2 regions of the Rothia sp. 27098_8_29 genome follow, and region 1 is predicted to be linked to the other one. Evidence: riboswitches for the same ligand, from Rfam matches in the RefSeq annotation. Region 1 holds a riboswitch; the other holds the start of a gene.

The links. Region 1 has a riboswitch for S-adenosylmethionine ahead of O3649_RS05845 (methylenetetrahydrofolate reductase). Riboswitches for the same ligand answer to the same signal wherever they lie in the genome.
Region 2: linked by a shared signal. The riboswitch ahead of O3649_RS06155 (nuclease PIN) and the one ahead of O3649_RS05845 (methylenetetrahydrofolate reductase) in region 1 are both predicted to bind S-adenosylmethionine.

Annotation. Positions count from the first base shown of each region.
Region 1 is NZ_JAPWAI010000002.1:201,660-217,745, reverse strand. It holds gene O3649_RS05890 (ECF transporter S component) at 1-216, opposite strand, end outside; gene O3649_RS05885 (hypothetical protein) at 487-1,149, shown strand; gene O3649_RS05880 (hypothetical protein) at 1,387-1,626, shown strand; gene O3649_RS05875 (DUF6318 family protein) at 1,756-2,460, shown strand; gene O3649_RS05870 (hypothetical protein) at 2,574-2,873, opposite strand; gene O3649_RS05865 (glycoside hydrolase family 2 TIM barrel-domain containing protein) at 2,872-5,952, shown strand; gene O3649_RS05860 (M13 family metallopeptidase) at 6,101-8,083, opposite strand; gene O3649_RS05855 (MFS transporter) at 8,333-9,775, opposite strand; gene metE (5-methyltetrahydropteroyltriglutamate--homocysteine S-methyltransferase) at 10,293-12,620, opposite strand; gene O3649_RS05845 (methylenetetrahydrofolate reductase) at 12,774-13,679, opposite strand; SAM riboswitch class I at 13,796-13,912, opposite strand; gene O3649_RS05840 (ABC transporter ATP-binding protein) at 14,260-16,062, shown strand; gene O3649_RS05835 (ABC transporter ATP-binding protein) at 16,067-16,086, shown strand, end outside.
Region 2 is NZ_JAPWAI010000003.1:46,311-62,396, reverse strand. It holds gene glyA (serine hydroxymethyltransferase) at 1-663, opposite strand, end outside; gene O3649_RS06185 (TetR/AcrR family transcriptional regulator) at 953-1,534, opposite strand; gene purH (bifunctional phosphoribosylaminoimidazolecarboxamide formyltransferase/IMP cyclohydrolase) at 1,760-3,370, opposite strand; gene purN (phosphoribosylglycinamide formyltransferase) at 3,585-4,181, opposite strand; gene O3649_RS06170 (4-hydroxyphenylpyruvate dioxygenase) at 4,449-5,039, shown strand; gene O3649_RS06165 (DUF6350 family protein) at 5,052-7,547, opposite strand; gene O3649_RS06160 (plasmid stabilization protein) at 7,677-8,111, opposite strand; gene O3649_RS06155 (nuclease PIN) at 8,122-8,349, opposite strand; SAM riboswitch class IV at 8,385-8,519, opposite strand; gene O3649_RS06150 (hypothetical protein) at 8,576-8,806, opposite strand; gene O3649_RS06145 (SNF2-related protein) at 8,786-12,925, shown strand; gene O3649_RS06140 (aldo/keto reductase) at 13,101-13,937, shown strand; gene O3649_RS06135 (helix-hairpin-helix domain-containing protein) at 14,101-16,086, opposite strand, start outside.

The DNA of each region.
Region 1 (16,086 bases):
TTGTTCTGTTCCTGGTTGCTCATCCCCGAGGCCAAGAGACAGCCAAATAAGCGGCATACCAACAAACCCGAGAATAGTTACAAGCCAGAAGAAGATATATGCCAGGATGGGCCTCTTCTGCCTCTTATTCAGGGTGGGTTTGCCGAGCTTAATGCGGTAGCCCGGTATCAGGGCGACGATAAGCCCCCAAAGGGTTCCGGTTTCAGCAGCGTTCATAGTGTGTACGTCCTTGTGCGGTAGTGGTTGGTGAATCGTGCTCGCTACGGCGAGGTGGCGGGCACATCCTTAGCCTATCGCACGGTATCTGACCAGAAGGTTAACTCGACGCAATGCTCCGGTGAAGACTCGGCAACCACTCTGCAGATAACCCGAATCTGGGCTTAACCACCCAATTTCCTCGGCTACTCTGAGAACGAACCCGCACCCTCCGCATCGTTGCCGGAAGGCTGCCGGTCACCGATAAAACAGAAAGGGTAGTTGACCACCATGATGATGAACTACACCATGATTGCCCTCTGGGGCGTAGTAAATGTCCTACAGATGTACAAGATGGTCCGGTCCATCATTGTCTACGAAATCAACCGACGCCGAGACAAGAAGCTGTACGCCAAAAACATTTACATTACTCGAAGCGACCGCTCCGAAATAATTGTGCTTGCCGTCGCGCTTCCCATGACCCCTGCTCTGATGTTTATGGTGCATCTGCTGGGCGATATAGGATTCCATTTTCTATATGATGTCGGAGCTTTCCTCTTCACGTGCTTTCTTCTATATGTCTTTAACGAAACCGCTGGTTCTTACACTAAAATCTCGCCGGAAGGATTCGAAGAGGACAATGGGCACGACAATAAAACCTTCTACCCGCTCAACGCGATCGATAAGGTCACGTATACGCAGAGTTCCGACAGTGAAATTTCAGACTCCGTCTCCTTCGACACGAAATCGGGTAAGCGCATTGCGCGTTTCGGGCCCATCTATGAGGGCTACCCCCTCCTCGCAATGACCCGATTCAGGATCGAAAACGACCGCTGGCCAGACATTGGCAACCCCGAGGACACCGCCCAGATTAATGCCTGGGCGAACCGCCGCTCTACCCTCCGGTACTTCCGCTACGGCAAGATTTCTGGCCTCGCCGAAGTAGACATGTAACCCGCAATTCAGCCCGTATTGAGTGCGTGCCCGGCGTGTTTCTCAACCAATATTTCCGCAATTTTTCTGCCAGAAAAACGTGGACTAGCCCGCATGGTCTAACCCTCAACTAGAAGGTGCACTCTGCACGTAAAAACATTAACGTTGAGGCTTACAATAAAAAAGGTTTAACGCACAGCGGCACGCCGTGCGCACACCACGTCACTTCACAGAAACACCGACCCCGAAAGGCACACCATGGCCACCAAGAAGCCCGCACGCCTCACCCGCCGCGCAGCACTCGCCGCCGCAGGCGCAGGCGCAGCAACCGCCCTCGGCGCACTGCTCACCCCCGCACAGGCAACCACCTACCGCCCCACCGTGCGCCGCACCCCCTACAACGGCTACTACTCGCACCGTTACGGCCGCCGCGGCCGCATCGTTATCAGCGACTACTACGGTAGCTCCTACAGCCACTACTACTATTACGGCGGCTAAAGAATCCCAAGCCCAATAAACATATACTGGAAGACGGCACTACACTCACGTAGTGCCGTCTTCCCGTTAGATGCCGCAGGCATCACCCGCACCACGGTGCGGAAAATGCACCACAGATAGAGAGAACCCATGAAGAACGTAACCCGCCGATCCGCCCTCGGCCTGCTCGCAGCAACCGGCGGCGCAACCCTCCTCGCAGCCTGCGGCGCTCAGCCCCAGGCAACCAGCGGCAACGCATCTGCTTCCGCGTCGACTTCTAAGACCGCACGCACCGACTACTCCGGCGTTGCAACCCTCGACGGCTACACCTCCAAGCCTTCCGACTACCAGCCCGCAACCCGCACCGAGCCGTCCAAGAACGCCCCCGTGCCCGTGAAGCCCGCCGTTGCCAACGAGAACAGCGTCGAGGGTCTGTACCAGTCCATCGCATTCTTCGGCGCAGCCATTGAATACTACATGCGCACCGGCAAGACCGAACCCCTGCGTGAATGCGCGGTTGACAACTCCGAGCTGAAGAACATGCTCGAACCCGAAGAAGGCACCCTGGGTGCTGGCCTGCAGCAGGGCAAGATTTGGATGCAGGACCCGTCCGTCACCATCACCATGCTCACCGCACAGCCCGAGCGTGATGGCGACGCCTACAACTGGAATATCCGCCTGACCATGGACAGCGGTGAGTTCATCGCAAGCAAGGACCGTGTGGAGAACGCTTCCTCCGATTCGGACCGTAAGAACGATGTGGAGCGCACCCTGCACGGTGTCTACGAGAACGGTGCGTGGAAGCTGACCGGTATGCGTACTTCTTCCTCTTCGTCCTCGGCTTCTGCTTCCTAAAAGCTTCAGCCTAGAAGCGCGTAGCTTCTACACCTAAAAGGCGCCCGCTCCGTGGAATAAACCCACGAGGCGGGCGCCTCTCTCATGCGGTGAAGGACCTACCCTGCTTTTACCTATGCAGAAGCAAGCTTCGCCTCAAGCTCCTTCACAATCTTCGCGTGTTCCTTCTCAGAGATAGAAACCTTGAAGAAGAAGGCGAGGAACGAGCACACAATAATGGCCAGCGGCACATAGAAAGCAGCCGTGTTGAACGTCTGAATGTTCTGCGCGGTGAGGCTATTAGGACCAGTGCCACGTAGACCAGAGCCAAGTTCTGCGGGAAAAGAATGAACAGAATGTAGGCGGCAATCATCACGCCTTCCGGCATTCTTAAAGGGACCAAACAAAGATGTATACGAGAGGAAGGAAGACATGTCTTCCACCGAACAAACGACTCCCGTAGTCTCCTCCCAGTCACCCTCAGCAGCGTGGCTTGATGACCCCACTGTGTACGCTGTCAACAGGGAAGCAGCGCACTCCGACCATCACTCCTCAAACCCCCAGCAGAGCCTCAACGGCACGTGGGCTGTCCGCACTGCATGGGCCTCAGAAATTGATGTCACCACCGCAGAATTCGCCGCCCCCGCCCTCGACGAAAGCGACTACCAGAGCATCCCCGTCCCCGCCACCCTGGAAACTGAGGGACTCTGGCGCCCCGCCTACGTCAACATCCAGATGCCCTGGGACGGCCACGAAAACCCCGAAGCTCCTCACATCCCCGAGAAGAACCACGTAGCCCTCTACCGCAAGCACTTCACCCTGGAGGGCGACCTCAAGAAGATGCTGAGCGAATCAGGCCGCATCACGCTCGCCTTCGAAGGCTTCGCAACCGCAATTTACGTGTGGGTCGACGGCATCTTCGTTGGTTACGCAGAAGACGGTTACACCACCACCTCCTTCGACATCACCGATATCGTCAGCAAGGGCGCAGAAGGCAACCACACCCTGACCGTCGCATGCTACGAATACTCGAGCGCTTCATGGCTGGAAGGCCAGGACTCGTGGCGTTTCCACGGCCTCTTCCGCGCTGTGAACCTGGTAGCCCGCCCCGCAGTCAGCATCGCCTCCCTCACCGTTGAAGCAGACTACGATGCACCCACCGGCGAAGCACACCTGGACGCTCTCGTCACCCTCAATGGTGAAGAAATCAAGGCGTACACCCTGCAGGCCAGCGTCCTTGACGGCACCCAGGTCATCTGGTCTGGTACCGTCGCCGCCGAAGACGCATCCGTGCGCATCTCCTCCGATGCTCTCGAGGGCATTTCCCCCTGGTCGGCTGAATCGCCCTCTCTCTACACGCTGACGGTGGACCTGCTCCACGACGGCAAGACGGTAGAATCCACCAGCCAGCGCGTCGGATTCCGTCGCTTCCGCATCGAGAACGGAATCATGACCCTCAACGGTCACCGAGTCCTCTTCAAGGGTGTCAACCGCCACGAGTTCCACCCGCGTACCGGCCGCGTCCTGACCGTTGAAGACATGACTTCAGAGATTCTCTTCTGCAAGCAGCACAACATCAACGCTATCCGCACCAGCCACTACCCCAACGATTCACGCTTCTACGCCCTGGCCGACGAATACGGTATCTACCTGGTCGACGAAGCAAACCTGGAAACTCACGGCTCCTGGTGCACCCCCGGTGACATCCCCACCCCCGAGACCACGATCCCCGGCTCCCGCATGGAATGGGAAGGCGCCTGCGTTGACCGCGTAGAATCCATGATGCGCCGCGACTACAACCACCCCTCCGTAGTGATCTGGTCGCTCGGTAACGAAGCATACGGCGGCGAAGTATTCCGCTCCATGTACCGCCGAGTCCACGAACTGGACCCCAACCGCCCCGTACACTACGAAGGCATCACCTGGCACCGCGAATTTGATGACGTCACTGACATCGAATCCGGTATGTACACCCACACCGATGTCGTCGAAAAGTACCTGTCGAACGACCCCCAGAAGCCCTTCATCATGTGCGAATACATGCACGCAATGGGCAACTCGGTCGGCGCTATCGACGAATACGTCGCACTGGAACGCTACCCCCACTACCAGGGCGGTTTCATCTGGGACATGATCGACCAGGCACTCTGGCACCCCGGTGAGAACGAAGGCGCCCCCGAATACCTCGCCTACGGTGGCGCATTCGGCGAACGCCCCTGCGACTACGAATTCTCCGGTGACGGTATCCTCTTCGCAGACCGCAAGGTAAGCCCCAAGGCTGCTGAGGTGAAGGCAGTGTACTCCAACCTGCGCATCACCCCCGACCAGAAGGGCGTGACGGTCGTCAACGACAACCTTTTCACCTCCACCGCAGACTACACCTTCAAGGTTAGCCTGCTGGTCAACGGCGTTCCTCAGTGGCAGGAAGACTACTTCTTCGACGTAGCCCCGGAATCCACCCACGAGCTGGCAATTCCCTGGCCCCTGGAAAAATACGCTGCCGACAACGCAGAAGTAACCCTGGACGTCAGCCTCGTGCTCACTGAAGACGCCGCATGGGCTCCTGCAGGACACGAAATTGCCTTCGGTCAGTACGTCATCCCCGCATCGCAGGCTGAAGCAAAGACCACTGAAGACGCAGCAGATGCGACGGTGACCGTCGGCCGCTGGAACGTCGGTCTGCGCAACAACCAGGCTGAAGTTATTCTGTCCCGCACTCAGGGCGGCATCGTCTCCTGGGTACACAACGGCACCGAGCATGTTATTCGCCCCCCGAAGCTCACCACCTTCAGGCCCCTGACCGACAACGACCGCGGCGCCGGACACGGTTTCGAACGCGCCCAGTGGACCGTTGCAGGCCGCTACGCCCGTTGCGCTAACGTTGCTGTCGAGCAGCCCAGCGATGACAGCGTGGCAGTGACCTACACCTACGAGCTGGCAACCCCCGCTCACACCGCTGTTACGGTCCGCTACGAAGCACAGAGCACCGGCAACGTGCGAGTAACCATCGACTACCCCGGCGAGAAGGACGCACCGTCCCTGCCCGCATTCGGTCTGGAATGGGCACTGCCCGGCGAGTTCTCGCACCTGCGTTACTACGGTCTCGGCCCCGGCGACTCCTACCCCGACCGTTGCAGCGGCGTCCGCCTGGGCGTGTGGGAAAGCACCCCCGAGCAGGACTACGCACCGTACCTGGTACCTCAGGAAAGTGGCAACCACATGGGTGTCCGTTGGGCTGAAGTGACGAACGACAGCAACCACGGCTTCCGTGTCCGCCAGCTGCAGACTGCCGGTGACGGCCTGCACGTATCGCTCCTGCCCTACTCCTCCTACCAGATTGAGGAAGCTTCCTACCAGTGGGAGCTGCCCGAGAACAACCGCACCTACCTGCGTATCCTGGCAGGTCAGCTCGGCGTTGGTGGAGACGACTCGTGGGGCTCGCCGGTACACAGCCAGTACCACATCGATGCAACCGAGCCGCTGCACATGGACATTGCGCTAGAAATTATCTAACGCAACGCTCAGCACAGTAGCAGTAGATGCCTACCTTCGTGTAGCGTCCGCAGTTCTCTAGAAAAGAGGTGCCCGCCTCGTGGTTTTTAAGCCACGAGGCGGACGCCTTTCTTATATGCGCAATAAAGCATATACCCTTATCGGGATGCTACCAGATGCGCACGCGCTCCTCCGGAGCCAGGTACAGTGCATCGCCCTCAGAGACACCAAACGCCTCATAGAACTCGTCAATATTGCGCACCACACCGTTCACACGGAACTCATCCGGCGAATGCGGATCCACCGAAATCATCACCTCAGCATGCTGCGGGCGGGACTTCGTGCACCAGCCGCGAGCATTCGAGAAGAAGAAACGCTGAATACCGGTCATACCGTCAATCACCGGTGCGTCATCCAGCGACTCAATGCCCTGCTTCTTCAAAGCCAGACGGTACGCCTTCAACGCAATCGACATGCCAGCCAGGTCGCCAATGTTCTCGCCCAGAGTCAGCTCACCGTTCACGTGGAACTTCGGGTCCAGACCCACCGGAACGTACGCGTTGTACTGCTCCACCAGCGCGGAGGTACGCTCCTTGAACTTCGCGTAATCCTCCTCAGTCCACCAGCTCTCCAGCTTGCCGTCACCGTCATAGCGGGAACCCTGATCGTCAAAACCGTGACCAATCTCGTGGCCAATAATCATGCCGATATTGCCGTAGTTCGCCGCATCATCAGCATCCGGGTTGAAGTACGGCGGCTGCAGAATCGCTGCCGGGAACACAATCTCATTCGCCGGCGGCATGTAGTACGCGTTCACGGTCTGCGGAGTCATCAGCCACTCCGACTTATCCACCGGCTGACCCTTACGGGCAATCAGCCAGTCAGCATCAAACGCACCGGTACGGCGCAGATTCTCGAACAGGTCACCGGGCACGAGCTCCAGGGCGGAGAAGTCACGCCACTTATCGGGGTAACCAATCTTGGTGACGAACTTCGACAGCTTCTCCAGCGCCTTCTGGCGGGTTGCCTCGGTCATCCAGTCCAGCGACTCGATAGACTCGCGGTACGCCTCCAGGAGGTTACCGACCAGAACCAGCATCTTCTCCTTGTGCGAGGGCGGGAAGTGCACAGCCACGTACTCCTGGCCAATCTCCTCACCCAGAGCCTTCTCGACAGCGCCCACGCCGCGCTTCCAGCGCTCACGAATCTGCTGGGTGCCGGAAAGGGTCTTGCCGTAGAAGTTGAAGCTCTCCTGAACCAGCTCGTCGTACATGAACGGCGCACGTGAACGCAGAACAGTCCACACAGCCCACAGCTTCCAGCTCATCAGCGGGATGGAGGTGAACAGCTTCGCCGCACCCTCAAAGAAGGACGGCTGAGCCACAATAACCTGACCCAGGGTCTCCGGGTCAGCCCCCAGAGCCAGCAGCCACTGCGAGAATGGGAAGCCGGGGAACTTCTCGTCCAGGTCGGTCGCCTGGTACGGGTTGTAGGTCGCCTCAGCGTCGCGGTTCTCCACGACGTTCCAGTGCAGACGAGCCAGCTCAGACTCGTGAGTGAACACCAGCTGAGCCGCCTGCTCCGGGGTGAGACCGAAGCCCTCCGCCAGACCGGTCAGCTGGAACATGCGGGCAATATGCTCAACATACGCCGCACATGCAGCCTCGTGCTTCTCTTCACGGTAGTAGGATTCATCCGGCAGGCCCAGACCCGACTGGTACAGGAAGAACGTGTAATTCTTCGGGTCCTTCGGGTCGTTGCTGGTGTACCAGGCGAACAGCTGAGGCAGGCCCGCACGAGACAGCAACGCCAGGGTCACAGCCAGGTGGGAGGGGGTTGCCGAGTTCAGAATCGGGGCGATTTCCTTCAGCAGCGGCTCCAGGCCGTCCGCCTCAATCTTCTCAACATCCATGAAGGAACTGTAGAGTGCGCCAATACGGGACTCCGGCTGCTCCTTCGCGATCTTCTCCACCAGCTCACGCACGTGCTTCTCTGCGTTATCGCGGAGGGTGTACAGGCCGCCGTCCTTGGGGCGGTCCGCCGGGATTTCGTGAGTGGCAAGCCACTTACCGTTGACGTGGCGGAAGAAATCGTCGCCCGGCTTGACGGTTTCATCCACCCATTCTTTAGTGATTCCAGAGTTAGTAGTCATGGTTCCATTCTATGTTCTTACGCCCCCAAGCCACAGGATGACCGGCACGGCACCAGATGCTGACTCGCCGGTGCAGGCGCTTCTCAGGGGCATTTTGCCGCTCCTCAGCGGGCTTACACGGACGGCAGAGAAGGTGGTAGCCCCTCCAGGATGCAGAAAACCCGCCCGCACGGTCACACAACCGTACAAGCGGGTTCGCATCTACCCCCGAACAGTTAAGCAGTTCAGGAAAGAAGAATCACTATTCGCTTAAGCCTGAGCCGCCAGCTTCTCTGCGCGCTCAGCCATCAGACGCTTCTCAGCACCATTAACCAGCCAGAGGAACAGAACCGCCAGACCCGAGCACACAATCATGAAGACGAACGCGGTGCTCCAACCCCAGTGGTCAACAATAATGCCGATACCGGCAGACGCCAGGGTCGCACCCAGCGCGTAACCGAACAGGCCGGTGAAGCCCGCAGCGGTACCCGCAACGTGCGAGGGAGACAGGTCAATAGCCTGCAGACCAATCAGCATAACCGGGCCGTAAATCAGGCCACCAATCAGAGCCAACGCAACGTACGCAATCCACAGCGGCGCATCCGAAGAAGGCAGCCAGTACAGCAGAATCGCGCCAACGGTCGCAATCAGGAACAGGATACCCGCGGGGGAGCGGCGACCCTTGAACATGCGGTCAGAAACGTAACCGCACAGGACGGTGCCACCAATACCGGCAAGCTCCAGAATCGAGAAGCCCGCAATACCACCCTCAAGGGAAGCGTGGCGCACATCGTGCAGGTACTTCGGCGCCCACACCAGCACGCCGTAACGAAGGGTGTACACGAACACGTTCGCCAGAGCCAGGTACACCATGGTCGAGTTGGTCAGCACGTGCTTACGGATGGTGGTCCAAGTGGATTCTGCACGATCCTCAGCGGTGGACTCAACCTTGTGCGGGTCGTTGCGGTACACGTCAACGGTGGGCAGACCCTCAGCCTCGGGGTTATCACGGATCAGCAGCCACGCCACGAACGCCAGAACGAAGCTGATAACAGCCGGGAACCAGAAGGCAACTTCCCAGGTCTTGCCGAACATGGAGAAGCCCCACGCAACCAGCAGACCGGACAGCGCACCACCAACGTTGTGAGCGGTGTTCCACCAGGAAACCTTCGTGCCGCGCTCGCTGGTGGAGAACCAGTTCACGAGCACACGACCCGAGGGAGGCCAACCCATACCCTGGAAGATGCCGTTGAAGACCATGATGGTCGCCATGATGGAGGCGATAGCAGCAGCGTAGCCCGTCGCGCCCGCGCCTTCACCCATGTAACCGGTCAGCGCCAGCAGGATGTTTGCAACACCCGAGAGCACCAGACCGATGGGCAGGAACAAACGCGCGTTCGAGCGGTCAGAAATCATTGCGGTGAAGAACTTGCTGAAGCCGTAAGCGAGCAGCAGTGCGGTGGACAGCGCACCAATTGCTGCGTTGCTGAAGCCAAGTTCCTTGGTCAGAATCGGGGTGACCAGCGGGACGTTGTTACGAATCAGGTAGAAGGTCGCGTAACCGATAAAGATACCCATGAAGACCTGTAGGCGCATGCGCGGGTACTTCGCATTAACTTCTGCTTCGCTGAGCTGGGGCTTGGGTGCCGGAATAGCGAGCCAGCGGGGTGTAGAACCCTTCTTCTTCTTCTTTGATGAAGTGGTAGTAGTCATGCTGGAATTCTAAAAACGGCGGCTTATAAAAATGCTAATCCGCTGGAAATGTTTTCAGTAGAATGTTCACTATGGTGAACGGATATTCGGAGCGATTATTCTATTAATACTGTTTTTAACCTGGAATTACGGGGAAGTGCTAAATCTGTGTGATGTATATCTGTCTACTGGGCAACAGTGCCACAAGTGCTGCGGTGAATATAAATACTTTCCTTGTTGAGTAAGTATGTGTTTTGGTCAGACCACACTTAAATTTAGAGTAATTTATACCCTAAGTTCAAAAAGAAAACCACTTGGACGCCACTAAATCGGCGCCCAAAAACAGCACAGAAAAGCCCGCCCGCACGGTGCAGAAGAAAAACCGTACGGGCGGGCCTGTTATCTATCCCCAAAAGCTCGGCATACAGTCGGTACGCATACCGGCACGAAGCCGAACAGCCGCCACCTGCCGCAGGTTACCGCGAGCAAACCATCATCCGGTTAACCCGCAGCAGGTAGCGGAACCAATAGGCGCCTCCTAGAGGGATGCGCGAATCGCCTTGGTGGCATCTACCAGGTGACGCAGAGACTGCTTGGTCTCCTCGTAATCACGAGTCTTCAGACCGCAGTCCGGGTTCACCCACAGGTCAGCAATGGTGCCGTAACCAATCGCAGCCTTCAGCAGGGACTCAATCTCATCCTGCGAAGGAACACGCGGGGAGTGGATGTCCCACACGCCCGGGCCCAGACCGGAAACGAAGCTCTCCGGAATGTCAGCCAGCAGCTCCATGTGCGAACGAGCCGCCTCGATGCTGGTCACGTCAGCGTTCAGAGCGTTAATCGAGTCGATAATCTCGTTGAACTCCGAGTAGCACAGGTGGGTGTGAATCTGGGTAGAGTCCTTCACGCCGCTGGTTGCCAGGCGGAAGGAGTTCACCGACCAGTCCAGGTACTGCGGCTGCTCGTCGCGGCGCAGGGGCAGCAGCTCACGCAGAGCCGGCTCGTCCACCTGAATGATGCGGATGCCCGCCTCCTCCAGGTCGGCAATCTCGTCGGCAAGAGCCAGAGCCACCTGGTTAGCGGTCTCACGGCGCGGCTGGTCGTCACGCACGAAGGACCACGCCAGAATCGTCACCGGGCCGGTGAGCATGCCCTTGACGGGCTTGTCGCTCAGCGACTGTGCGTGGGAGCTCCACGGAACGGTGAACGCCTCACCGCGCAGACCCTCACCGTGACGCTTCACGTCACCGAACAGGATCGAGGGGCGGGTGCAACGCGAACCGTAGGACTGAACCCAGCCGTGGCGGGTGGTTGCGAAACCGTCGAAGTTCTCAGCGAAGTACTGAACCATGTCGTTACGCTCAGCCTCACCGTGAACCAGCACGTCCAGACCCAGCTCCTCCTGCAGTGCGATAACCGAGGCGATCTCGTCACGCAGGAAGCCGTTCAGCTCCTCAGCGGAAATCTTGCCCGCACGAGCCTCCGCACGATGGCGGCGAATCTCAGCGGTCTGCGGGAAGGAGCCAATGGTGGTGGTCGGCAGCTTCGGCAGGTTCAGGTCAGCCTGAGCCGCGCGGCGAACGTCAATGGTCGGGCGGTCGAAGTCCTCGGGAGTCACAGCTGCGGCGCGGGCACGGATCTCGTCGTTGTGCTTGCGCGGGTCAGCGGCGAAGCGAGCCAGCGCCTCGTCAGCAGCCTTCAGCTCCGGCTCAACTGCCGCCTCACCCTCAGCCAGGCCACGAGCCAGCAGAGCAATCTCAGCGACCTTCTGATCGGCGAATGCCAGGCCGTCCACGGGAACCTCGGCGGGGTCTTCCAGAGCCAGGTCGTGCGGCACATGCTGCAGGGAAGTAGAGGAAGCCACAGACACGGCACCCTCGGATGCGCCGGGCAGCGCCTCCAGAGTCTTCAGTGCGGCACGAACATCAGCACGCCACACGTTACGGCCGTTCACAACACCGGCAACCAGGTGCACACCAGCGGCAGAAACGGACTCAAGCTCAGCCTTCGAGTACACGCCGTGCACCAGGTCAAGGTGCAGAGCCTCAATGCCGGTACCCAGCAGTGCCGGCAGGTTCTCACGCAGAGAACCGTAGGGGCTGGTCACCAGAATCTGCGGGCGCTTCTCGCCGGCAGCGAGGGCACGGTAGGTGCGCTCAGCCAGCTGCGCAACCTTCGCGTTGTCGGCACGGTCCACGGTCAGGCCCGGCTCGTCCAGCTGAACCCACTCAACACCGCGCTCAGCCAGCTGCTCCAGCACCTGAGCGTAAGCGGCAACGAACTCATCCAGACGGTCGATGGGTGCGAAGTCCTCAGCGGAACCCTGCTCAGCCTTAGCGCCCAGCAGCAGGGTCAGCGGGCCAACAATCTGCGGGCGAACCTTCACGCCAGCCTGCTTTGCCACCTCAAGCTGCTCGTCAATAGCCTCAAGGTTCAGCTTAATCTCGGTGCCGGCACCAATCTCGGGCACCAGGTAGTGGTAGTTGGTGTCGAACCACTTAGTCATCTCCAGCGGAGGCAGAGTCTCGGTACCGCGCGCCAGTGCGAAGTAGCCGGGCAGATCCAGCAGACCGCGTGCATCCTTAGCCTCAGCCAGACGCTCGGGAACCAGGGTGAACAGGCGAACCACGTCAAGCACCTGGTCGTAGTAGGAGAAGGTCGCCGGAATCGAGTAGTTATCAGCCTTCAGACCCGCAGCGGTCACGCGCTCGAAGTAGGTGCGCTGCACGTCAGCGGCGGTGTCCTGCAGCTCCTGCAGGGTTGCCTTACCCTTCCAGAAAGCCTCCTGAGCCTTCTTCAGCTCGCGGAAGCGGCCCACGCGGGGGTAGCCAACAATGGTTGCGGCGGGGAATGCGGTGTTCGACATAATATTTTTTCCTTTACTGGGGATAGATGTGGGAGTCGGTTCCGGCGTTTTACCACCCGACTGTGGGTGATGAAACGGAGGACTCAACAACTCCCGGAATATTTGTGGGGGAGACAATGGGAACGCATCCGACAAGGAGCGTTACGGGTTGGGTTAGGCGTATTCCAGTTCGCTCAGCGGCTGAGAGAAACGGTTGCTGTATCGGGGTAGGTCCAGCTGATCCAGAACGTCCAGCACCGCCGCATGCTCGTTGAAGGTGAAGAAGTGCAGGCCCGGTGCGCCCGCATCCATCACAGCGCGGCACTGGTTCAGCGCGTAATCCACGCCGATGCGGTGCAACTCTGTGTTGCTGGTCGCCGTCTCTAGGGCGTAGGCGAGGTCCGTCGGGACTTCCATGCCCGCCATCTGGCAAAGATTCTGCAGGCGCTTCAGCGAGGTTACCGGCATGATGCCCGGAATAATCGGAATATCTACGCCTGCCAGGTGCGCCGAATCGACCAGGGCGCTGTAGCGCTCATCCTCAAAGAACACCTGAGTGATCGCGAAATCCGCGCCGGCACGCTGCTTCGACAGCAGAATCTCAATATCCTGCAGCAGGGATGCGGACTCGGGGTGCTTCTGCGGGTACGCCGCCACACCGATGGACACCTTACCCGCCGCCAGGTGGGCGAAATCTTCGCGTTCCACGCGGCGAATCAGCTCGACCAGGTAGCGGGCGAAGGGAAGCTCAGAAACCTGACCTTCCTGCACGTCACCGCGCAGCGCCAGGAAACCGCGCACGCCCAGACCCAGAATCAGGCGGACCGCACGCTCCAGCTCGTGCACCGAGTGGCCTGCACAAATCAGGTGTGCCAGGGGGGTGAGGGAGGTTTCGTGCACCAGGTAGTCGAGCAGCGCCAGCGTCTTCTGACGGCGCTTCGCGTCACCGGAATAGGTGACCGAAACGTAGTCGGGGTTGGTACCCTCAAGCTCCGCAATGGTGCGAATCAGCGACTCACAGCTTGCGTGTGAGCGCGGAGGGAACAGCTCAAAAGAAAGAGCCGGGTGAACTGTCGTCATGACCATCCTTCGTGTTCACCCGATAGATACACACCGTAAGGGTGCGCGAATTCTTCTGCAGGATGCGCGCCACCGGTTGCGGGTGCGCATCATCAAGGGGTGCCGAAGGGTATTCTTCTCTATCGGTTCTGGCGGGAGCACCTTGTCCGCACCCTGCACCGTGACGGTGGGGGATACTGGCGAGGTTGCTGCGACGTCGACGAGCCAGATCTCTCGGTCGCTCTTGATAGATAACGCCTTCACTTTACCCACCGCCTCCGAGGGCGTGCAAGGGGTGCGGCGGTTGATGTCCTAATATTTCTGGACATGACATTGGGGCGAAATATGAACTTAATATGACCGACTATGACGAAGGGCGGCTGGGGGCGTTGTGGGTAGGGCTGTCGGCTGACCCCTGGATGCCCGGAACTATCGCAGATACGTCTGCTTAATATTCTTGGACACGCACGAATATATGTGTTTTGAATTTCATTGAGGGGTAGGGTAGCTAGTGAGGCACGGGTAGTGTTTCAATGTCCGCTCATCGAGGAGTTTCAGGGCTCAAAGATGAGTTCAATATGACTTTGTGAGCGTGGTGAGAATGAAAAAGCTATTTTCTTCTATACTCTGGTCCTTCCGCCTAGCCTGGAAAACCTGTCCCACAACCCTGGTGAGCGTCGCCCTATCGCTAGCCGTCATTGCCTGCATTCCCTTGAGTCAGTCCCTGCTGATTGGTAATACAGTATCAGCCTTGAGCGGTTCAAATGGTGGCGCGGCCTGGATTTATATCGTTGCTCTTGCCCTTGTTGTCGGAATTAATATCATTGCTAAACGCTGGGTCATAAGTAACATGCTCATCCTCAAATCAAAGGTGAACTATCGGGTTCACTGCATGTTAAATAACAGGTTATCTACATTTCCGTTATCTGATATAGGTAGCACAAAATCACAGGAAGATATACGTGCTGCTAGAGAGGCAATATCGAAACAGGAATTGCAGGTTCACACCATGTCAGTTATGACACTGGTGAGTGCCTTCGCAATGGTGTTACTTCTCTGTCTTAATATCGCGAACGTCAGCATTGTGGCAGCAATTTTTGCGGCACTGTGTTCACTACCCCTATCTATTGCAATGGTAATCCTCGCTAAACGTGATTACGCTATATACACCCTAATGTACGAGGACTATCGGGTAGAGAACTACTATCTAGACAATCTGATGGCTCAGAGTCGAGCCCAAGAACTTCACCTCATGAGAGCCTCCCGATTTTTCTCGCAACGCGTAGCGTCCTGGCGACGCCGGGCGGCCGGTAGGGAATTGAGCCTTGAAAGTGTTAGAGGAATCATCTCCATAGTTGCAGGGCTACTCTGCTCTGTCTTACTTTTTGCGTCCCTGTACTTCCTTGTGGATTCAGGCGCCAATATATCGTATGTGGCCGGATCGCTGATTGGAATCATTGCCTGTGTTGATGCGACCCAAGAGGTGGGATATTCATTTGGTCAGATTATTAATGGAGCATTATCTGTTCAGCAATTCCGAAGGGTATGCGACTCTGATACTTACGACCATGTTTCTGAGATAAAAACTTCTAACCCTAACCATGAAAATATTTCAAAAATTATATGCAAAGATGTATCCGTTCAGTATGAGGGCTCGTCGTCTTTTGCGCTTAAAGATATTAATCTTGAGCTGATGAATAATCAAATGATTGCAGTAGTTGGTGCCTCGGGCGCGGGAAAAACAACGCTAATAAATGCAATTCTTGGAATTACACCAATTGCCCAGGGGAGCATAACGTATAAGGGTGCTTCTTCTGAGAGTAAATACAACATGTTGGCAAATGTGGGTTTGGTGAGTCAAGACTACGGCCGTTATGAACTGACTGTGCGTGAAAATCTTCTTCTGGGTTTGTCGCAGGAGGCGGTTGAGCGTCTTGGTGATGCTGATTTGTGGTCGGCTTTGTCGGTGGCTTGTGCTGATGATTTTGTGCGTGGTCTTGAGGGTGGTTTGGATGCTCAGTTGGGTGAGTCGTTTGGTGGTGTTGGTCTTTCGGGTGGTCAGTGGCAGCGTTTGGCGTTGGCGCGTGTGGTTCTTCGGGATGCGCCGGTGTGGGTGTTGGATGAGCCGACTAGTGCTGTGGATGCTGAGACTGAGGAGGAGATTTTTGCTCGGTTGAAGGTGGCTGCTGTTGGGCGTTTGGTGGTGTTGGTGTCTCATCGTGCGTGGACGTTGCGTGGTGTTGATTCTGTGGTGGTGTTGGATGGTGGGTGTGTGGTGGAGCAAGGAACCTACCGGGAGCTACTGAAGGCAGAGGGAAAGTTTATGGAAATTTTCAAAAATCAGATCTCTGAAGATTCTGCAGGGCGCAAAACTTCCGCTGAAAGGGACTATAAAGATGCGTAAGATTATGGCTAATACTGTTTGGTC
Region 2 (16,086 bases), on a different contig from region 1:
CGGGACGGGGTTCGGGTGAAGACCCGCAGCCACCAGGCCCGCGAAGTGAGCCATGTCCACCCACAGGTACGCGCCGATTTCGTCAGCAATCGCGCGGAACGCTGCGAAGTCCAGCTGGCGGGGGTACGCGGACCAGCCGGCGATAATCAGCTTGGGGCGCTCGGCCAGGGCCAGCTCGCGCACCTGCTCCATGTCAACGTAGCCGTTCTCGTCCACGCTGTAGGCGACAACGTTGTACAGCTTGCCGGAGACGTTCAGCTTCATGCCGTGGGTCAGGTGGCCACCGTGTGCCAGGGACAGACCCATGATGGTGTCGCCGGGGTTCAGCAGCGCGTGCATAACGGCGTTGTTTGCCTGCGCACCGGAGTGGGGCTGAACGTTGGCGTGCTCAGCGCCGAAGAGTTCCTTCACGCGGGAAATAGCGAGGGACTCAACGATGTCAACGAATTCGCAGCCGCCGTAGTAGCGGCGGCCGGGGTAACCCTCAGCGTACTTGTTGGTCAGTACCGAGCCCTGGCTTTCGAGGACGGCACGGGGGACGAAGTTCTCGGATGCAATCATCTCGAGGGTGTTCTGCTGGCGCTTGCGCTCCAGCTCAATGGCTTCTGCAACCTCGGGGTCGAGGTCGGCGAGGGGCATCTCGAGGATCTTCTGCTCGGACATTACGCTCCTGGGAGTGTTTTTGCGTTATCTTCGGTCGCTCATCATCGGGGTTGCCGCGGCATGCGCCGGGCGATCTTCAGGAGGCGGCGGGCGCATCCAGTTGAAAACCCTGAATGAAAAAATATGAGCTACACCTCATAATACCGTAAAGCCCGCTTTCCTTCGAGAAGGAAAACGGGCTTTACAAAGCATCACGATGAAGTTTTTACGGCGTCGGCGCAACACCGGCGAGGGGCGCACAACACACCCCGGCAGGCTTATCGGCGGCCGTTAAGCGGGTCTACACACCCTACGCCTGACGCAGGATAGCGGAAGCATACTCCAGGTACGCCTCACGAGCGCTCTCCTTCTTACCGCCAGCCACCAGCTGGGTCTGCACCACGTAACCGGTCAGCACCGACAGCACCGCGGCACCGATAACGGTCAGCCACTCTTCAAGCTCCTCTTCGGTGAAGTCCAGCTCAGCTGCACCCCAGGCGCGGTAGCGTTCCAGGGACTGATCGCGCAGGTAGCTCAGCTGCTCAGACACCACGGTCGCCAGCTGCGGCATTGCCACGGCCTCGCCCCAGGTGACGAGCAGGTGACGGCGAATCTTGGGGGTGTCCAGCACCTTCAGGCACCCGAACACGTAGTCCCAGGGCTGTTCGGCGCGGATGCGGTCGAAGGGCGCCATGTCCATGCGGGCTGCCGCCAGGATGATCTCATCCTTAGAGGAGAAGTGGTTATAAATCGCTCCAGCAGACAGGCCGGTGGCCGCAATAATATCGCTCATCGAAGCCTTCTGATAACCGTGCTTGATGAAGCATTCGCGGGCGGTCTCTACAATCTGAGAACGCCTGTTCTTTTTGTATTCTTCGCTGACTTTAGGCACAACCTAATCCTAGCGAACTTTTAGCCAATCCGTGCGCATCCTGGTCGCCGTTGACGCGCCCTCATGCGCAAATCCGGCGCAAAATAGAGCAAAAATTCTATAAATATGAGTGCCCACAATACGGATGCACGGGCACCCGGTATAAAAGCAGGGCACCCCGGGTTTACCCCAGGATGCCCCGCTCACAGCAGGTAGCTCAGCGCGTACTGAGCCCGCTACACATGTTTAGTGGAAGAAGTGGCGGGTACCGGTCAGGTACATGGTCACGCCAGCAGCCTTAGCCGCCTCGATAACTTCCTCGTCGCGGATCGAACCGCCCGGGTGCACGACGGCACGCACGCCGGCGTCCAGCAGAACCTGCAGGCCGTCAGCGAAGGGGAAGAACGCGTCGGATGCGGCAACCGCACCGCGGGCACGCTCGTTACCTTCACCGCCGAGGGTGTTCGCGCGCTCCACCGAGAGCTTGCAGGAGTCCACGCGGTTCACCTGGCCCATGCCGATGCCCACTGCGGCACCGTTATCGGCAAGCAGAATAGCGTTGGACTTGGGCGAACGCAGTGCACGCCAGGCGAACTCGAGGTCGCGCAGGGTTGCCTCGTCAGCTGCCTCACCGGCGACCAGGGTCCAGTTCTTCGGGTCGTCACCCTCAGCCTGCAGGCGGTCAGCCTCCTGGAAGAGTGCGCCACCGGAAATGGGGCGGTACTCGATAGCCTCACGGGCGAAGTTCTCGGGCAGAACCAGCAGGCGCAGGTTCTTCTTCTCGCGCAGGATCTCCAGCGCCTCGGGCTCGAAGCCGGGAGCCACGACAACCTCGGTGAAGATGCCCTTGACGGTCTGAGCCATAGCGGCGGTCACCGGGCGGTTAGCGGCAATCACGCCACCGTATGCGGACAGCGGGTCGCATGCGTGCGCCTTCGCGTGAGCGTCCGCAATCGGGTCAGCCGCGCCGGAGGTTGCCACAGCAATACCGCAGGGGTTGTTGTGCTTGATAACGGCAACAGCCGGCTCGTCGAAGTCGTAAGCGGCACGCAGAGCGGCGTCAGCATCAACGTAATTGTTGTAGCTCATCGCCTTACCGTGCACCTGCTCCGCCTGAGCAATGCCGGGGGCAGCGGCGGGGTCAACGTACAGGGCGGCACGCTGGTGCGGGTTCTCGCCGTAACGCAGGGTCTCGCTGCGCTCAAAGCCCAGGCCAGCGTACGGGGGCCAGAAGTTAGCATCCTCATCCTGCAGGAACTGGGATGCGGTCCAGGTTGCCACAGCGGTGTCGTATGCGGCGGTGTGGGCGAAAGCGCCAGCGGCAAGGCGGCGGCGCTCGTTCAGGGAGAAGCCACCGTTCTTAGCGGCCTCAACGGTGCGCGCGTAGTCGGCAGGGTCTACAACAATAGCGACGGCATCGTGGTTCTTCGCGGCAGCGCGAACCATGGAGGGGCCACCAATATCGATCTTCTCGATGATGGCGTCCTGATCGGCGCCGGAGGCAACGGTCTCAACGAAGGGGTACAGGTTCACAACCACCAGGTCGAACGCCTCAACGTCCAGCTCTTCAAGGGTGTCGATGTGCTCCTGCTTGCGGCGGTCCGCCAGAATACCGGCGTGGATGCGCGGGTGCAGGGTCTTCACGCGGCCCTCGAGGCACTCGGGGAAACCGGTCACTTCGGTGACCTCGGTGACGGGTACGCCTGCTGCCGCGATGGTGGATGCGGTGGAGCCGGTGGAGACCAGCGCGACGCCAGCCTCGTGCAGGCCGCGGGCGAACTCCTCCAGACCGGTCTTGTCGTAGACGGAAATGAGGGCGCGGCGCAGGGGCACGCGATCGAGCTCAATGAGAGACACAAATACTCCGATGCTTTAGACGTGCACGCCGGTTCTCGGCGGCACAGCTGGTGGATGGACGTAGCCTGCCCGGATAGACAGGATATGTGTGGGGGTATTCCCCGCCGCTGTGCGTGACGCTAAGGTGAGCGCGTCAAATGGGCACAACGGAACGTGTATGGGCGGCGGGGTTTGAGCTCGGCTCATTCCGCCGCGAAAAATTTAGTGGGCGGAATTAGCTGTCAGATGCAGTGCCGCGGGATTCAGCGCCGTCAGATACAGCACCGTGGGATTCAGCGAGAGATGCGATGGTCTGCACGAGCAGGCGGCGCTCCTGCACCTTAATGCGTTCGTGCAGGGTCTCTTCGGTATCGTCGTCCAGAACGGGCACTGCCGCCTGGGCGAGGATGGGGCCGGTGTCAACGCCCGCATCCACAAAGTGGACGGTCAGGCCGGTAATCTTCACACCGTGCGCCAGGGCGTCACGCACGCCGTGCGCACCCGGGAAGGAGGGCAGCAGGGCGGGGTGGGTGTTGATGATGCGGCTACTGAAACGCTCGACCAGCTGCGCGTCAACAATGCGCATGAAGCCGGCGAACACAATGTAATCGGGGTCGTAGGAAGCGATCTTTTCTTCCAGCGCGCGGTCCCAGGAGGGGCGGTCGGCGTAGTCGCCGGGCTGAACCAGGAAGGTGGGTACACCCGCCGCCTGGGCACGTTCAATACCCAGACAGGGCTTGTCGGCGCCCACTGCCGCAATGTCGAGGGGAAGCTCGCCCGCTGCTACAGCGTCGAGGATGGACTGAAGATTCGTTCCGGAGCCGGATACCATAACCACAATTCGCACCCGACTAGCATAACCCATCTCACACCCTTATCCAAAGGGGTAAGAGGTTCACAACAGGCCCAAAGCCCAAAGGTAAGCACAAAGAAACCCCGGCGGGACAAATCCTCACCGGGGTTCACTGGAGTTCATGGGGGTTTATGGGGGTTTATGGGGGTTCACCGGGGTTTACTGGACGCAAACTCAACAGGTCGCGAACTCAATAGGCCGCATACTCAATAGGTCGCGGGCGCACGGGACGGTACCCTTATAGGTATGTCTACTCCCCCGCAGAACACTCCAAACAACGCACCGAACAACGCACCGCAGCAGCCCACCCCGAACAACGGTGCACCGCAGAACCAGCAGGTTCCGCCGCGAGCGCCGCAGCAGGCACCTCAGAACATGATGCCGCAGCCTCGAGGACCTCATGGCAAGAAGCCGAGCAAGCCCATCGACCCCATCGAACAGCAGAAAGCGAATATTCGCACCTCACTCATGCTGATTGTTGCCGCGCTGGTGATTTTTGCGGCGTCTTCCTTCGTACTCTCCACGATGCCGCTTTTCTTGGCGCTCTTCATCTTCGCGCTCGCCGGCATTACCCTGAGCATTATTGCGATCGTGCGCACCGCGGTCTACCGCGGCCCCTGGTTCTTCTACATTGCCGCGGGCGTCAGCATCATCTACGGCGCAATGACCCTGCTGGGCGGCGTCGGTCTTGCCCTCATGCCCGGCGCGCAGGAGTACCGCGAGTGCCGCGCCGCCGCGCTGACCCAGACCGACATGTACAGCTGCGACCAGAAGTTCCAGGGCACGATGGACAAGCTCACCGGCACGTCCAGCTCTAGCTCTTCTGCAGCTCGTTAGGGGTTCTGCGCGCTAGTTCTTCTTGCGGGCGTTAGAACCCTGCGCATTAGAGCCATGGGACTTCGAGGAGCTGACATCCAGCGGGGGCAGCTCCACGGTAGACGCCTCATCGGTCACCAGCGGCAGAATGCCGGTCTGGCTACGAACCTCAAAGATGCGGCTCATCGCCTGATCGGCAGAGAGGACATCCAGCTCACGATCCACAAAATCACGCTCTAGGTCGTTCTTCTGCTTCTTGCGTGCCTCCTTAGCCGCCTTCTTCGCCTCGCGCTTCTGCGCACGCTCAAGCGCGCGGTCCTGAGCGGAATCCTGCGGGGCGGGTTCAGCGTGGGAACCCTCAGTCGGCTCCGCACCTTGCGCTGCAGCGGGCTGCTCAAGACCAAAACCGAAGTACGCCATAATGCGGCTCGCGCGGCCCTTCGAACGCGGCGCTTGCTCTGCGGGCTCTTCAACAGCGTTCTCACGCTCAGCCGCTACAGGTTCGGCAGCCTCGTAGACAGGCTCCTGGATCAGCTCGCGAGTCTCCTCCTCGGAGGGGTCGTGAGCGTACACGGCGGGGTCATAGGTGCCGTGTTCGTCAGCAGTGTACTCGTTGGAGGCAGGCTCAACAGATGCTTCAATGCTCTCGTAATCCTCAGCATGTGCAGAGTCAGCGTGAGCAGAGTGCAGGTAATCGACCTGCTGAACGGCCTCAATCGGCTCGTACTCCTCAGCGGGGCTCTCCTCAGCAGTAGCCTCTTCGGAGGCGGGCTCTTCAGCAGCCTCTCCACGCTCTTCAACGATGTCTGCGAAAGCGTCCGCCGCCGCACGCTGCGCCAGTTGCTCAGTCGCTTCCACGGGGACGGCAACCACAGGCTCCTGCGGATGCACCGGAACATGACCGGTCGCTACCTCAGATACAACAGACTGCTCAGATGCTACAGACAGCTCGGCCTCAACAACGTTCTCGGAAGCCTCCGCGCGTGCCGTCTCTTCCGCCTCGCGCTCAGCTGCTTCACGCTCTGTAGCCTCACGAGCGGCGACTTCCTCAGCCTCACGCTCTGCAGCTTCACGCTCAGCGGCTTCACGTGCGGCCGCTTCCTCAGCCTCACGCTCCATACGCTCCGCACGCTCCTGCGCACGCTGCTCACGACGCTCCGCAAAATGCTCACGGCCCTGTGCAAAACGCTCACGAGTCGAGGCAGTAAAACTCATCAGACGCTCACCCAGGTTCGGGCGCTCATCCGCAAAACGAGGCAGCTCACGGCTGCTATCCGGCACCAGGGCGCGGCTCAGCAACATACCGAACGTCACGCCGGCGCCCACCGTCAACGCGGTATGCGCCGCAAAAGTCAGCGGCTCAGCACCAACCTCCGTAAAACGACCAATACCCAGAGAGCCGTACGAAATCCAGCCCAGCCACAGGGCACCAAACGACGTCATAATACCGGTCATCATGCCCAGCACCACCGCAGAAATCAGCGCAGACAGCGGGCGGAACGGAACCTTCAGGGCAACCCACTCATCCAGGTGATCCTCACCCTCACGCAAGAACCACCAGCCAGCAATCGCACCGGCACCCAGCGGCACCAGCAGACCCACCAGACCGAACGTGCCCATTGACTCGGGCACAGCACCCAGAATCGGAAGCATCGGCAAAGTACCAACATCACTACTGGTCAAACCAACCGAGGTACCCGCACCAAAGGAGAAACCGGCACCGGTCGACCACGCAATCGCATAAATCACCAGGTTCGGCAAGAAACCCAGCTGCAACAGAGTCACCGCAGTATCACCCACAGCGCCCGCATGCAGCTCCTGGTAGGTGGCAACAATCTGCGACCAGCCCGCCAAAATACCGATACCCAAAAGCACCGCACCCAGACCAACCAGCGCCACAAAAGCAACCACCGCAGCACGCACCACAGCCCAGGCATACGAACCCGCCCAACGCGAATACTGACTCATCTGCGAAATCTGCTCCGCAGTATCAACACCCACCATGCGCGAGAGCGAACGCGCCTCACGGTAGCCACCCCACATCAGACCAGCCACCACAATACCCAAAGGCACCAGGGCAGCATTCAACGCCTGAAGAGGCTGCGGATGCGGGCTCGCCCAACCGTACATCGCCGAACTAATCAGCGCATAAGTCACCGAACCGGACAGCACCGGAATCAAAAACTCACCCTCATACGAGGCGCGCGCCAGGCGACGACCCGAACGGTAACAGAGCAGCAGAGGCAGAATACTCAAGCCCAGCGGCACCAGCGTCATCGTGCCGGCAGAAGCACCAAAAGCAGCCGCAAGATCCAAAGGAACACCGTGAATCAGAAGCCACAGGTGCGCCGACATGGCGGCCACAGAGGAGAACTCCATGTCGCCAAAACCCTTGGTCGCCCACACGGCAGACATCGCCGCAAACACAGCAAGCGCAGAGAACAGGGCAGTAACAATTAGCTCAACAACACCCTGAAGCCACAGAGGCATGGGCATGGAATAACGCGAGATAGGTGAGGTGCTTTTCATCGTCCTTCAATCATGCCACGAATTAACGACGAAACCCGCCTCCGATTAACACTCGAAAGCGGGTTCTCACAACTATTCACACAGGTATTCATCCAGACGCGCACGCGAGGACGTGTATCAGGCGAAGTTTTACTGCTCAGTCCACGGGTTGGAAGCCTGAACACCCCAGGCGCGGTACACCTGCGCCTTAGAAGAAATCAGCTCCAAATCATAGGCGCTCGCGCTCGCCGCCATCAGACCCTCCAGGGCGGCGGTAGGCAGCGGACCGGCATCATCACGACCCACGGCATGCACGCCGCGCGGCGCCTGACGGCCCGCCCACTCGAGGCTCACGCGCGCATCCACATTAATAACGTGGTCGCCAAAGCGCTCAAGAAGTTCGGTAATCCAGCGATCAGTTTCCGGGTAGGGGTACAGGCCCTTCAGCTCGCCAATGCTCAGCACAGAAATGTACATGTGCCGGAACGAGCGGCGGCGCAGAAAAGCGACCACGGCGGGGTCTGGATCCGCCTTACGGATCTCCGCAAGAACGTCGGAGTCCAGGAGCATACCGGAGAAATTCATACCCCTAATGCTACGCTACGCGCAGACCGGCGTACTCAATAGCGGGGATGCCCTCGGGGTTGGGCAGAAGAAGGAAGTTCAGGAACTCGTCGCGCTTAGAAGAAATGCGGGAGTAGTCGTCAATGCTGACTGCGGTGTATCCGCCTCGCGCGGGGACAGCTGCGGCACGCAGGCTTTCCTGGTAGGAGCGGGAGGGGTTCAGAGAGATTGCTGCTTTGGTTGCAGAGCCGTTGTACATGTGACAACCTGCGCCGTGAGTGGCGCGATCCTTTCGCGTTGCTCTTGTCTGTACCAATTACCACCGGTTATTCCGGTGGTGAATACAAACCGCTTCGTCATCCGAGCCACCCGTGAACATGGGGTTGGCGTTCGACCATAGTCGGAGCTTATCAGTCGAAACTCTTGAAGCTGGGTTTAGCTTACAGCATTTTCTCAAGTTAAGTAAAGCTTTTTGTGAAAGAGATTTAGATTATTAGCATTTTGGCTTGTGAAAACGTTTTAAATGGCGTGAATTTTTGATACTGCGCGGAATATCTTATGTGAATACCGGTGTTTTTATGCGTTAAAAACTCCCCCACCACAAATACGAAATACACCCCAAACCACCGCTCAATAGTCGCCTCGGCAACCAGCCCGACAGTCAATCCAACAGTCAGCCCGGCAGCCGCCAGCAAATGACCGGCAACAAGGCGCATACCCGCACAATACGCGATAATGAGCTGGTGAGCGCCAACAACCCCTTCCCCGAAATTCCCGTCACCGTACCGCAGATCATTCGCCAGGCCGGGCACCGCACCTACCAGCGCGGCCTCGCCTACCAGCGCAACCGCGAAGTCATCCGATACAGCTACGACGAAGACGAGCGAACCCTCACCGGGCTCGTCAACGGAAGCACCATCATCCCCTACGAAGTGACCATTCGCTTCTTCCCCGCCGTCAGCGGCTCCGCAACCTTCACCGCCCGCTGCACCTGCCCCGTGCTCACCGACTGCAAGCACGCCGTAGCGCTCATGCTCACCGCGCTCGACCGCGCCTCCGTAGCGAAAAAGGCACTCAGTGAACACCCCGGACCGATCGGCGTACCCGGTGCCGCGGCAAAGGACGCGGCAGAGGCAAAGGGACCCGCAGATTCAAAGAGCGCGGACGTTGCGGAGGCGAAGAAATCCGCCGACCCGCTCGCGGCGCTGCGCGCCTCCGGTGCGCTCACCACCGCGGCGAAACTGCCCGCGCCCGATGCAGCGACTGCCGAGCCCGCAAACCCCCAGGGAAGCTTTGCACTCAACGAGCTAGGCGCCTCCCCGAGCCTGCAGGCAGAGGCATCCGCAACCAAAATCTCGGCATGGCGGCGCGACCTCTCCTCCATTCTTTCCGCACGTCAGGACCTTGCGGGCATCGATTCGATGCGCGTGAGCGGCGCCCTGGATTTCTCGCTGAGCGTCTCCGGTTCCTACGCGCGCGGCCGCAATATGCCCGGCGCAACCCCCAGCATTAACCTGCTCGCCCGCCCGCTCATGGCGTCCAAAACCGGGCGCTGGATCAAGGGCGGACTCAGCTGGGAAACCTTCGCCTCCAGCGTGGGCGGGCCCGTCGGGCGGCACGAAATCTACCCCGAACACGAACGATTCTTCGCCGAGCTCTACTCGATTGCCCGCCCCTGGCAGAACATGTACTCCTCGCACCGCGACTGGATCTCAATCAGCGCTTCTGCCTCCACTCTGCTCTGGGATGTACTAGCCCGCGCGGAGGATATTGGCCTGCCCCTGCTCGTCAACGGTCGCGAAGTGAACTACGCCGTGCTGAGCCCCGCACAGGTGCGCCTGCACGCCGCCGCCAGCGAAGAGAAACACGCGGAAGGCGCCGGACTGCAGCTTCAAGCCGCGCTCAGCTGGGAAGGACGCGAAGGCGAACTACTGCGCCAGCTCTGGCTACCCGCCGCGCACTGCCACCCCATCGGCACCCCGCGCACCGGCTTCTTTGCCCTGGGAGGGCTCGCCCAGCAGGAGTACGAACAGGCGGCAAAGGCGGTGCACTGGAAGACCGCGCGCCCCGGCGCGCTGGATGAAGTGGGCCGCGAATCTTTCGTGCAAAAGGACGCGCAGGAGGCGCCGGCTGAGGAAGCTGAGAATAGCGCACCGACGATTGCCCCGGCTCAGAATAACCCGGCGCAGGGTGAACGGGTGCGCTACTCCCCCGCCGTGCCCGAACTGCCCGAGGGCGTGGAGCTGGCGCTCATTCCCCTGGTCGAGCCGCTCGATGCCGCCTCCGAATCGCTCATTAGCGCCGGAACCGTGCACGTTCCCGCCGCGGAACGCGCCACGTTCCAGAAGGAGTATCTGCCCGCGCTCAGCCGTTCCATTCCCTCGCTGACCCCCGATCCGGCGCTAGCGCTGCCGCGCGTGAAGCCGCCGCATCTGGTGCTTGAAATCAGCTTTGACGAGCAGGTACGCCACGACGCACAGCTGAGCTGGCGTTGGGAGTACCCGCTGAACCCCTTCGCGGAGGACAGTGCAGAGGAGGCGAGCACACAGAATCCTGCGGCGGGCTCCGACGTGTACTCCCTGCCGGTTTTCGGTTACCCCGGTGAAGAGGGCGGCGAGATTCGTGATGAGCGTTTTGAGGCGCGCGTACTGCGTTCGGTGCGCGCCATTCTTGCCGCTCACCCGGCGCTTTCCGGGCTGGAGGAGCGCCGCATCGAAGGCTGGGAAACCCGCGAGCTGCTCAGCGCGATTCTGCCGAAGCTTCGCCGTGTTTCCGCTGTTCAGGTGCGTTTTAACGGCACCCCACCGGAGTTCGTGGAGGCAACCGACGCGCTGATTGAAATCACCGTGAGCGAGGGCAATTCTCGTGACTGGTTCGGCCTGGGCATTGCGGTAAAGGTCAATAATTGGACCGTGCCGTTCGCACAGATTTTTGAGGCGCTCGACCGCGGGGCGGACCGTATTCTGCTCGGTAACGGCACCTATTTCTCGCTGCGTCGACCCGAGTTTAAGACCCTGCGCACCCTCATTGCGGAGGCTCGCGAACTCGACGATGCGGGCGGTGAGCTGCGCATTAACCGTCACCAGGCGGGGCTGTTCTCTGAGCTGGAGTCGCTGGCGGCGAGCGTGCATACGACCGCGCGGTGGGATGCTCAGGTGCGTTCGCTGTTGGAGCTGGTTGAGGGCCTGGAGGATGCCGAGGAAAGCCCCGAAATGGGCGCCGAAGAGAACCCCGAAAAGGGCGCTGAAAAGGCCTCTGACAAGGGCGCTCAGGGTTTTCCCGCACCCCAGAAGGCATCCCGCCGGGTTATCGCTCAGCGCCCGGTACCCACCGGTCTGCAGGCGACCCTACGCCCCTACCAGGTGGAGGGTTTCCAGTGGCTGTCCTTCCTGTACGAGCAGCGTCTGGGCGGTATTCTCGCCGACGATATGGGCCTGGGTAAGACCGTGCAGGCTCTCGCCCTGCTCGCCCACGCGATTGAGGAGCACAGCACCGCGGCTCCCGGCGAGCCGTTCGCGCCCTTCCTCGTGGTTGCCCCGACCTCCGTCATCGCCAACTGGGCGGCGGAGGCGGAACGCTTCCTGCCCGAGGCTAAGGTCGTGACCATCACCGAAACCACCGCCGGTAAGACCCCGCTGGCTGAGCGCATCGCCGGGGCTCACCTGGTGCTGACCAGCTACACGCTGCTACGCATGGACGAGGAGGCCTACACCGGCTACGCCCGCACGCTGGGGTGCACCGTTGACGATTCCACGGGCGAGCAGTCCGCCCCCGAAGGCTGGGGTGCGCTCCTGCTGGACGAGGCGCAATTCGTCAAAAATACCGGCACCCGCGCCTGGTCCATCGCCCGTGCAATGCCCGCCCGCACCAAAATCGCGATGACCGGCACGCCCATTGAGAACAACCTCATGGAACTATGGGCGCTACTGGCGATTGTGGCGGACGGCCTGTTCCCCTCCGCCCGTGCGTTCCGTGACCTGTACGCTCGCCCGGCGGAATCCGGCGAGGACCCGGCGCACGCCGCGGCGACGGCTGCTCGTCTGCGCCAGCGCATCCGCCCGCTCATGCTGCGCCGCACCAAGGAGCTGGTGGCGGCGGAGCTTCCGGCGAAGAACGATACGCGCGTGAACCTGCCGCTGGCTCCCGGTCACCGCCGCATCTATGACACGCACCTGCAGCGTGAACGCCAGAAGGTGCTGGGTCTGCTGGAGGATATGGATAAGAACCGGTTCACGATCTTCCAGTCACTGACCCTGCTGCGCCGTCTGGCGCTTGATGCCGCGCTAATTGATCCGGAAGCCTACGCCGGGGTGTCGTCGGTCAAGCGCGACTACCTGGTTCAGCAGCTACCCGATCTGCTCGAGAAGGGCCACCGTGTGCTGGTGTTCAGCCAGTTCACCGGCTACCTCAAGAGCATTTCGGCGCGTCTGGCGGAGGAGGGCATCGGCCACCTGTACCTGGATGGTTCGACCCGCAACCGCGCCGAGGTCATCGAGGCGTTCACGAGCGGTCAGGAGCCGGTGTTCCTCATTTCGCTCAAGGCTGGCGGTTTCGGTCTGAACCTGACCGAGGCGGATCACGTTTTCATCATGGATCCGTGGTGGAACCCCGCCGCCGAGCAGCAGGCGGTGGACCGTATTCACCGCATCGGCCAGGACAAGGAGGTGCACGTCTACCGTCTGGTCGCCGAGGGCACGATTGAGGAGAAGGTCATGCAGCTCAAGGAGTCGAAGGCGGCGCTCTTCGATGCGGTGGTCGGTGAGGGTGAGTTCGCCTCCGCGGCGGTGACGGCTGAGGATGTGCGCGAGCTCTTCGTGCCGGCTGTCGAGCGGTAGCCGCCCTCGAGTCTGAGCGGTATTTCTGGCACCCGTCATTTTTGTCATTTGGTTACGCCTCCGGCTAGATTCACGCCCGATTCTGGCCCGGCCCTTCTCAACGGGGGCTCTGAGGCGTAGCCTTGAAGGACTGCTTACGGAGGCGCCGCCTCCCCATAGATTCCAAAGGAGCATCATGAGCTACAACGTACCCAACGTAAAGTTCAACGACGGCCGATCCATTCCGCAGCTGGGCTACGGCGTGTGGCAGGTTGAGGACGAGGTCGCCGAGAAGGTCGTGGCCACCGCCCTGGAGATCGGCTACCGCCACATCGACACCGCCGCTATTTACGGCAACGAGGCGGGCGTAGGCCGCGCTATCGCTAACTCCGGCGTGGCTCGTGAGGACATCTTCCTCACCACCAAGCTGTGGAACTCCGATCAGGGCTACGAGAGCGCTTTTGAGGCGTTTGAGGCGTCCCTGGAGAAGCTGGGCACCGACTACGTTGACCTGTACCTGATTCACTGGGCTAAGCCGCAGCAGGGCCTGTACCTGGATTCCTGGCGGGCGCTGATTGAGCTGCAGAAGCAGGGTAAGGTCCGTTCCATTGGTGTTTCGAACTTCCCCGAGGAGCAGCTGCGCGAGATTATCGAGGAGACCGGCGTAATTCCGGTCATCCACCAGATTGAGCTGCACCCCTACTTCTCGCAGGAGGCACTGCGCGCCGTTCACGCCGAGTACGGCATCGCGACCCAGGCGTGGAGCCCGCTGGGTAACGGTAGTGACCTGCTGCAGAACCCCGTGCTGGCTGAGATTGCGGAGCGCCACGGCGTAACCCCCGCGCAGGTTGTGCTGGCGTGGCACCTGGCTAAGGGCACCGTGGCTATCCCGAAGTCTGTGACCCCCTCCCGCATTGAGGAGAACCTGGCGTCGGTGAACGTGAAGCTGACCGCCGAGGACATCGCGGCTGTGGATGCGCTTTCCACCCCCGAGGGTCGTATTGGCGCTGACCCGGCGAACATCGACTTCTAAGGTGCAGCTCGGACGTAGAGCTCGAATCGAACCTACATAAAGCCCCGACAGGCACGGATAGTGCTTGTCGGGGCTTTTGCGTGCTCTTGCGGGAGCTAAGGTTTTAGAGAATGATCATTCGCGGATTGCCCAACAGGTCAGTGAACGCTCGTGCTCTCCCCCGCTAGTTCTCGTCCTCTACCAGCAGGGAAAGGGAGATGCGGCGGCGCGCCGGGTCGACCTCCACGACGCGCACCTGCACGATGTCGCCGCTACGCACAATATCGTGCGGGTTCGCCACGTAGCCGCGGCTCATCTGCGAGATGTGTACGAGGCCGTCCTGGTGCACGCCAATATCCACGAACGCACCGAATGCCGCCACGTTCGAGACGGTGCCCTCGAGTACCATGCCGGGGCGTACGTCCTCGAAATGCGAGACGGACTCGGAGAAGCGGGCGGTGCGGAAGCTACCGCGCGGGTCCAGGCCGGGGCGGCGCAGCTCGGCGAAGATGTCCTCGACCGTGTACACGCCGGCGGTGCCTTCCGCACTCTCCGGCATGTGGCCGTCCTGCTCGTGGCTGTCCTGCACGTAGTCGGCGGGGTTCAGCCCGGCGAGCGGGTCGGTTCCATCCGAGGTACCCAGGGCGCCGGCAACCCAGTGGGCGCCGTTGCGCGCCTGCGCGTCGGCAATAATGCGGCGCGCGAGCGGGTAGGCTTCCGGGTGCACGGCGGAGGCGTCCAGCGGCTCCTCACCGCCGCGGATGCGAATAAATCCTGCCGCCTGGCGGAAGGTTTTCGCGCCCAGTCGCGGCACGTTCAGCAGCTGCTGGCGGTTCGCGAAGGCGCCGTGTTCGGTGCGGTAGGCGACGATGCGTTCGGCGGTTGCGGTGCCCACTCCCGCCACGTGCGCGAGCAGCTGCACGGAGGCGCTATTGAGGTTCACGCCCACGGCGTTCACGCAGTCTTCGACGGTGTCGTTGAGGGCGCGGCGCAGCGCAGCGGGCGGCACGTCGTGCTGGTACTGCCCCACGCCGATGGACTGCGGGTCGATTTTGACGAGCTCGGCGAGCGGGTCCTGCAGGCGGCGGGCAATCGAGACGGCGCCGCGTACGGTCACGTCGTAGTCGGGCAGCTCGGCGGCAGCGAGCGCGGAGGCGGAGTAGACGGAGGCGCCCGCCTCCGAGACGGTCACCTTCTGGGGTGCTTCTACGCCTTCCTCACGCAGGGTGCGAATCAGTTCGCTAGCGAGTTTGTCGGTTTCGCGGCTTGCGGTGCCGTTGCCAATGGCGATGAGTTCCACACCGTGCTCGCGGCAGGCGGCGGCGAGCTCGCGCAGTGCTTCTGCCCACTGGTTGCGCGGGGCGTGCGGGTAGACGGTGCCCACGCGCAGCGGCTCACCGGTGCCGTCGACTACGGCGTATTTCACGCCGTGGCGCAGGCCCGGGTCCAGGCCGAGGGTGGTCTTGTGTCCGGCGGGTGCGGCGAGCAGAATATCGCGCAGGTTGGAGGCGAACACCTCGGTCGCGTGCTGTGCGGCGGCGTCGAGTAGCTGGTGGCGGATGCGTTCGGCAAGGCGCGGGCGCAGGTGGCTGCGCCATGCGGTGCGCACGGTCGCGGCAAGCCAGCCGAGCACGCGGTCTTCGTCGTCGACGGTGTTGAGCACCTGCACGGGGATGCGTAGCGCGGCGGCAACTTCACGCTCGTATGCAGAACGGACGTTCTCGTAATTTTCTGCGGCGGCCTCAGCTTCGGCGCGGGCGGCACCACGCAGGCGGCTGAGCGCCACGGGGGCGGGTGCCACATCCACCTTGAGGCGCACCACGCCGGCGTCCTTGGCGCGGTGCAGCGCCAGCACACGGTGCGGCGGAATGGAACGAATACGGTCCGAGAAGGCAAAATAGTCGGAGAACTTCGCGCCAATGCTTTCCTGACCGGCAATCACGCGAGACTCAATCACGCCGCCTTCACGCAGGCGCTTGAGGAGCTTTTCGCTCAGCACCGGGTCGGTGAGGGCGCGGTCAACCAGGATCGCACGGGCACCGTCAAGGGCCTCTTCGGCACTGTGAATCTGCAGGGCTTCGTTCACCTCTGCAACCTCAATGCTCTCGTCCTCGTCGTCTTCGGTGCCGTCGGTAATGTATGCGGCGGCGATGGCGTGCGCCTCGGCGAG